One region of the Streptomyces sp. NPDC042100 genome, then DNA from elsewhere that is predicted to be linked to it. Evidence: riboswitches for the same ligand, from Rfam matches in the RefSeq annotation. Region 1 holds a riboswitch; the other holds the start of a gene.

Region 1 (3,690 bases):
ACGCGGTGGTGCCCGCGGCCCGCTCGGTGAAGTGCGTGCGCTCCGCGTGTTCGCCCTTCTTGCCGATGTTGAACGAGCTCACGGGCCGGTGGTAGCCCATGACCCGGGTCCACACCTCGCAGACGCTCGCGCAGGTCGGGCAGGTGGCCCGCTCCCCGGCGAGGTAGCCGTGCTGCGGGCAGATGGAGAAGGTCGGCGTGACCGTCAGGTAGGGCAGGGAGAAGCGTTCGAGGGAGCGGCGGACGAGGTTGCGGCAGGCGTCGGCGGAGGAGACGCGTTCGGACATGTACAGGTGGAGAACCGTTCCGCCGGTGTACTTCGTCTGGAGCTCGTCCTGCCGCTCCAGCGCCTCGAAGGGGTCGTCGGTCCAGCCTGCCGGCAGTTGGCTGGAATTCGTGTAGTACGGGTTGGTCTCCGTGCCTGCCTGGAGGATGTCCGGGAAGCGCCGCAGGTCCTCCTTCGCGAAGCGGTACGTGGCGCCTTCGGCCGGGGTCGCCTCCAGGTTGTAGAGGTGACCGGTCCGCTCCTGGAACTCGACCATCCGCGTCCGTACGTGGTCGAGCAGGCGCACGGCGAGGGCGTGACCCGCCGGGGTGGTGATGTCGTCGGCGTCGTGGGTGAAGTTGCGGATCATCTCGTTGATCCCGTTCACGCCGATGGTGGAGAAGTGGTTGCGCAGGGTGCCGAGGTAGCGCCTGGTGTACGGGTAGAGGCCGTTGTCGATGAGGTCCTGGACGGTGACGCGCTTGATCTCCAGGCTCTCCTTCGCCAGGTCGAGCAGCCGGTCCAGTGCCTCGAACAAGCCCGCCTCGTCCCGCGCGTGGAGGTGCCCGAGCCGGGCGCAGTTGAGCGTCACGACACCGAGCGAGCCCGTCTGCTCCGCGCTGCCGAACAGTCCGTTGCCACGCTTGAGGAGCTCGGTCAGGTCGAGCTGGAGACGGCAGCACATCGAGCGGATCATGCCGGGGTTCATCGTGGAGTTGATGAAGTTCTGGAAGTACGGCAGCCCGTAGGTCGCCGTCATGGCGAAGAGCGCCGTGGCGTTCTCGCTCTCCCAGGGGAAGTCCTCGGTGATGTTGTAGGTGGGGATCGGGAAGGTGAACACCCGGCCCGTCGAGTCCCCGGCCGCCATGACGTCGATGTACGCGCGGTTGATCAGGTCCATCTCGGGCTGGAGCTCGCCGTACGTGAACGGCATCTCCTCGCCGCCGATCACGGGCACCTGCTCGCGCAGGTCGTCGGGGCAGGTCCAGTCGAAGGTGAGGTTGGTGAACGGCGTCTGCGTGCCCCACCGGGACGGCACGTTGAGGTTGTGCACCATCTCCTGCACGCACTGGTGCACCTCGGCGTACGTCATCGCGTCCTTGCGGACGAACGGCGCCAGGTACGTGTCGAAGGAGCTGAACGCCTGCGCGCCGGCCCACTCGTTCTGGAGCGTGCCCAGGAAGTTGACGATCTGGCCGACCGCCGAGGACAGGTGCCGGGGCGGCGCCGAGTCGATCTGGCCCGGCACCCCGTTGAAGCCCTCCGTGAGCAGCGTGCGCAGGGACCAGCCCGCGCAGTAGCCGGAAAGCATGTCGAGGTCGTGGATGTGCAGGTCGCCGTCGCGGTGGGCGCGCCCGATCGCCTCGGGGTAGACCTGGTCGAGCCAGTAGTTGGCGACCACCTTGCCGGCGGTGTTGAGGATGAGGCCGCCGAGCGAGTAGCCCTGGTTCGCGTTGGCGTTGACCCGCCAGTCGCTTCGGTCCAGGTATTCGGTCACGGAATCCACGGCGTTGATGTGCGTCACGTCAGCCCTCCCACGAGGCATCCTGAGGTGTTGCCCGGCCACGCGGACGCGCGGGCGGGGCCGGCAGGTATCGGACTGGGGCCCCGAGGGGCCCATACCGTTGCGGGGCAGCTCCGGACTCTCACCGGATTCCCTGTTCTCTCGGCGTGCGCGCTCCGTCTCCGCCTCCGCGTACGGCTCAGGTATGCGGGGGCACGGACGTCCGCTCCCTCCCGTATCCACGGAGCGAAGCGAGGCACTCAGACGCCGAACCGACAGCCAGAACACTACATCCGGGATTCACTCGACACGCCCACACTAGATGTAGGGGTGCCGAAGGTCCCGGCGAGAGGGACCTCCGGCCTTCGGAGCCCCCCGGCGCGATGCTCCTACGCGCCGCCGCGCCTCTCAGGACCTTCGGCTCCCCCGCTCGGGCCCTTCGCCGGGGAACCGGCGGCGCGCTCGGGCACAGGATGGGTCCGCGCATTCTCGAACTTCCGGTCGCGCGGCATCGCCCTGGCGTGGCTGAGCCGCTGGGGGCAAGGGAAGAGGATCACCGGCGACGGTGCTGGCGAGCCTCTGGTTCGTCACGCCGCTCCTGGCCGACCCGCCGGAGGAGCGCGCCGGCGCCGCTGACCGTCTGGGGAGAATCGGACTTCGACCGCGTTCTCCATCCCCCTCAACCCCTCCAACCCCTCCAAGGGCGTGAGGAGGTGAGCTGGACAGAGTTCCCGGAGGCGCTCGACGCGATGGTGAACTGGGCGGCGATACGGGGCCCGTCCGGCTGGCCCGACCCGGCGCGCGCCCGTCAGGGGCTGCGGGCGCAGGCGGACGCGTCGAGCATCGTGGCGGCACCGGCCCGCGCCCTCGTGGGGTCGTCGCCGGTGCCGGGTGGTCGCGGCTACGGACACGAGGGCGGGCGGGCAGCCCGGGCGGTGATCAGGCGTTCGTCGACAGCGGCACCGTGATCTGCTTCAGCCAGCTTCCGGCCGCGAAGTCGCGGGCCTTGATGACGACCCGGTCGCGGAAGACCTCGACCTGGAGCCCCTGGTTGAAGGTGCCGGGTACGGACACCTCACCCCCCTGGCCGTCGTCCGTGTAGCCCGTCTGCACGGCGCCCGTGTTGATGACGGAGAAGCCGTCCAGGTTGGCCGTGCCCGGGACGACTCGGCGGACGTACCAGTCGGAGAGGCCGAGGTCCCAGTGCGTGTGCCCGCAGAACAGGAACACGTCGCGGTGGCGGCCCAGGATCCCGAGGAGCCGGTCCGCCTGGAGGTAGTCGCGGGAGTAGAGGCGGTTGTGGCTGCCGGAGACGGTGTTGGGCAGCGGGTGGTGGGTGACGACCATGACGGGCCTGCGGCGGCGGGCCCAGTACGCGAGGCGCTCTTCAAGCCACGTGAACTGGGCCTCGCTGAGCCAGACTTCGTCCCAGAGCTTCGGGTCGTGGAAGTGCATGTACTTCTCGGTGCCGAGGCTCAGGACGGGGATGCCGCCGAACGAGTGCTCCGCGTACACCGTGTTCCGGCCCGCGAAGCGGAAGAAGCTGCGGAACAGCGAGTCCTCGGTCGTGCCGTTGGGCCAGGTGTCCTGCGCGATGGTCGCCGGGTCGCGCCACTTGGGGACGTAGAACTCGTGGTTGCCGATGGCCCACGCGGTCGTCCTCGTGCGGGTGTGGCGGGCGAGTTCGGCGGTGACGGCCGCGTACTCGGCGTCGTATCCGCGCGGCGTGATGTCCCCGGCGACGGCGAGGCCCGAGCTGTTCGGGTTGGTGCGGCGCATGTCCTCCAAGGCCACGCCGAGGTCGCGGAGGTCGCCCTGGATGTCGCTGATGACGTTGAACGTGGTGAAGGGCCGACGACCGGAGCCGATGTGCGCGCCGGCGAGCGCGTCGGGTCCCTGGCCGGGCTGCTGGAGGGGCGCGG
Region 2 (3,690 bases), on a different contig from region 1:
GCGCTGGCGCTCTTCATGTACCCGCACTCCATCACGGCGACCCTGTCGTCCCGGAGCCGCGAGGTGATCCGCCGCAACACCACGATCCTGCCGCTGTACTCGCTGATGCTGGGCCTGCTCGCGCTGCTCGGCTTCATGGCGATCGCCGCCGGCGTGAAGGTCAGCAACGGGCAGCTCGCCATCCCGCAGCTCTTCGAGGACATGTTCCCCGCCTGGTTCGCCGGTGTGGCCTTCGCCGCCATCGGCATCGGCGCCCTGGTCCCGGCCGCGATCATGTCGATCGCGGCGGCCAACCTCTTCACCCGCAACATCTACAAGGACTTCCTCAAGCGGGACGCGACGCCGGAGCAGGAGACCAAGGTCTCCAAGCTGGTCTCGCTGCTCGTGAAGGTCGGCGCGCTGGTCTTCGTCCTCACCATGGACAAGACCGTCGCGATCAACTTCCAGCTGCTCGGCGGCATCTGGATCCTCCAGACCTTCCCCGCCCTCGTCGGCGGCCTGTTCACCCGCTGGTTCCACCGCTGGGCGCTGCTCGGCGGCTGGGCCGTCGGCATGGTCTACGGCACCGCCGCCGCGTACGGGGTGGCCAGCCCCACCCAGAAGCACTTCGGCGGCTCCTCGGCCGAGATCCCCGGCATCGGCGAGATCGGCTACATCGGCCTCACCGCCTTCGTGCTCAACGTCGTCGTCACCGTGGTCCTCACCCTCGTCCTGAAGGCGCTCAAGGCGCCCGACGGCGTCGACGAGACCTCGCCCGGCGACTACACGGCGGACGCCGGTGACAAGGGCGTCGCCACCGAGCTCCCGAAGGTCGGCGCCGCCGGGCACTGACCCCCGGCACCGGCCCGTACGGCCCCGGCACCCGCCCCGTACGGCCGCCGCGCCGCCCCGCTCCCGCCCGCCTCCGGGTATCCCGGAGGCGGGCGGAGCCGTGCCCGGGGGCAGACTCCCTGTCATGGACTTCACGATCAGGGCGGTACGGCCCGAGGAGTACGAGGCGCTCGGCGAGGTCACCGCGCGGGCCTACCTCGACGACGGCTTCCTCACCTTCGGCGAGGACGACGCCTATCTGCACCGGCTGCGGGACACCGCCCGGCGGGACGCCGAGGCGGAGGTGCTGGTGGCCGTCGACACGGCGGGCGACGCCGGGGCCGCCGTCGGCGGGGCCGTCCTCGGCGGGGTGACCTTCGCGCTCGGCGGCGAGGAGTGGGCCGACATCGCCGGCCCCGGCGAGGCCGAGTTCCGGATGCTGGCCGTCGCGCGGACGGCCCGCGGCCGGGGCGTCGGGGAGGCCCTGGTGCGGGCCTGTGTGGACCGGGCGCGGGCCGCCGAGGGGTGCGCCCGGCTCGTGCTGTCCACCCAGCGAACCATGACCACCGCCCACCGGATCTATGAGCGACTGGGCTTCGTCCGCTCCCCCGAACGCGACTGGAAGCCCGTCCCGGGCCTGGACTTCACCCTGTTCACCTACGTTCTGGAGCTCTGACCGCATCCCAGGCCGACACAACATGTGGGGGGTGCCGCGAGCGGTGCCCCCCACATGTATGCTCGTCCTCGCTGTCGCCGCAGGGGAATCCGGTGGAAATCCGGAACTGTCCCGCAACGGTGTGTTTTGTGCGCGTTCGCGCCAAGGTGAGTCCGAGGACCTGCCGACAGCGCACCCGGTCCGTCCGTTCCGGGTGCCGACAGACGTCCGGGCCTCGCGGAGTGGGCCGGTGGACGCGGCGCCGCCGTGCGTACGGCAGCCCGTTCCCCGCCTCCCGTCCTGGCACCGAGCCGAGCGAGGGAGAGCCCCCACGTGACCATCGCGCCCGCCGATCCGGCCGCAGCGATCGAGACCGACGGCCCCGGCACCGTGCTGCTGCGGACCCTGACCGATCTCACCGCCGACCTCCCGGACACCGACCCCGGCAAGGTCGCCGCCGCCGCCCTGCGCGGCCGCAGCGCCTCCTCGGACGAGGCGGAGCTGCGCGAACTGGCCACCGAGGCCGCCGCCGGACTGATCGCCGAGGACCCGGCGTACTCCCGGCTCGCCGCCCGGCTGCTCACCCTCACCATCGCCGACGAGGCCGCCGGCCAGGGCGCCGTCGCCTTCTCCGCCTCCGTCGCCGTCGGGCACCGCGAGGGCCTGATCGCCGACCGCACCGCCGCCTTCGTCGCCGCGCACACGGCCCGCCTGGACGCGCTGATCGACCCGGCCGGCGACGACCGCTTCGGCTACTTCGGCCTGCGCACCCTCTACTCCCGCTACCTGCTGCGCCACCCGATCACCCGCCAGGTCATCGAGACCCCGCAGCACTTCATGCTGCGCGTGGCGAGCGGCCTCGCCGAGGACGACAGCGCCCGCGCCGTGGACGAGGTGGCGGCGCTGTACGGGCTGATGAGCCGGCTCGACTACCTGCCCTCCTCCCCCACCCTCTTCAACTCCGGCACCCGCCACCCGCAGATGTCCTCCTGCTACCTGCTGGACTCCCCGCAGGACGAGCTGGACTCCATCTACGACCGCTACCACCAGGTCGCGCGGCTGTCGAAGCACGCGGGCGGCATCGGCCTCTCGTACTCCCGCATCCGCGCGCGCGGCTCGCTGATCCGAGGCACCAACGGGCACTCCAACGGCATCGTGCCGTTCCTGAAGACGCTGGACGCCTCCGTCGCCGCCGTCAACCAGGGCGGCCGCCGCAAGGGTGCCGCCGCCGTCTACCTGGAGACCTGGCACGCGGACATCGAGGAGTTCCTGGAGCTCCGCGACAACACCGGCGAGGACGCCCGCCGCACCCACAACCTGAACCTGGCGCACTGGATCCCGGACGAGTTCATGCGCCGGGTCAACGCGGACGCGCCCTGGTCGCTGTTCTCCCCCGCCGACGTGCCCGAGCTGGTCGACTTGTACGGCGCGGAGTTCGACACGGCGTACCGCAGGGCCGAGGCGGCGGGCCTGGCCAAGAAGACGATGCCGGCGCGGGACCTGTACGGCCGGATGATGCGCACCCTCGCGCAGACCGGCAACGGCTGGATGACCTTCAAGGACGCCTCCAACCGGACCGCCAACCAGACCGCCGAGCCCGGCTCCGTCGTGCACTCCTCGAACCTCTGCACCGAGATCATCGAGGTCACCGACGACGGCGAGACGGCCGTCTGCAACCTCGGCTCGGTCAACCTCGGCGCCTTCGTGACCGGCGGCGGCATCGACTGGGAGCGCCTCGACGAGACGGTGCGCACCGCGGTCACCTTCCTCGACCGGGTCGTCGACATCAACTTCTACCCGACCGAGCAGGCGGGCCGCTCCAACGCCCGCTGGCGTCCGGTGGGCCTGGGCGCGATGGGCCTCCAGGACGTCTTCTTCAAGCTCCGGATGCCCTTCGACTCGGCCGAGGCCCGCGCGCTGTCCACCCGGATCGCCGAGCGGATCATGCTGGCCGCGTACGAGGCCTCCGCCGACCTCGCCGAGCGCAACGGCCCGCTGCCCGCCTGGGACAAGACCCGCACCGCGCGCGGCGTGCTGCACCCGGACCACTTCGACGTGGAGCTCAACTGGCCGGAGCGCTGGGCCGCGCTGCGCGAGCGGATCGCCGCCGTCGGGATGCGCAACAGCCTGCTGCTGGCCATCGCGCCGACGGCGACGATCGCCTCGATCGCCGGTGTCTACGAGTGCATCGAGCCGCAGGTCTCCAACCTGTTCAAGCGCGAGAC

Evidence for each region. A riboswitch is a leader RNA that binds a small molecule or an ion and turns the genes downstream of it on or off. The one in region 1 is predicted to bind cobalamin.
Region 2: another riboswitch for cobalamin. It lies ahead of ACZ6J5_RS27685 (ribonucleoside-diphosphate reductase subunit alpha); the one in region 1 lies ahead of ACZ6J5_RS09300 (ribonucleoside triphosphate reductase).

What each region holds. Positions count from the first base shown of each region.
Region 1 covers NZ_JBVJDK010000003.1:427,361-431,050, reverse strand. Annotated here, with positions in the region: gene ACZ6J5_RS09300 (ribonucleoside triphosphate reductase) at 1-1,789, opposite strand, end outside; gene ACZ6J5_RS09305 (anaerobic ribonucleoside-triphosphate reductase activating protein) at 1-2, opposite strand, end outside; cobalamin riboswitch at 1,835-1,964, opposite strand; gene ACZ6J5_RS09295 (hypothetical protein) at 2,482-2,736, shown strand; gene ACZ6J5_RS09290 (metallophosphoesterase family protein) at 2,708-3,690, opposite strand, start outside.
Region 2 covers NZ_JBVJDK010000013.1:166,349-170,038, reverse strand. Annotated here, with positions in the region: gene mctP (monocarboxylate uptake permease MctP) at 1-831, shown strand, start outside; gene ACZ6J5_RS27690 (GNAT family N-acetyltransferase) at 956-1,486, shown strand; adenosylcobalamin-variant (AdoCbl-variant) riboswitch at 1,558-1,656, shown strand; gene ACZ6J5_RS27685 (ribonucleoside-diphosphate reductase subunit alpha) at 1,799-3,690, shown strand, end outside.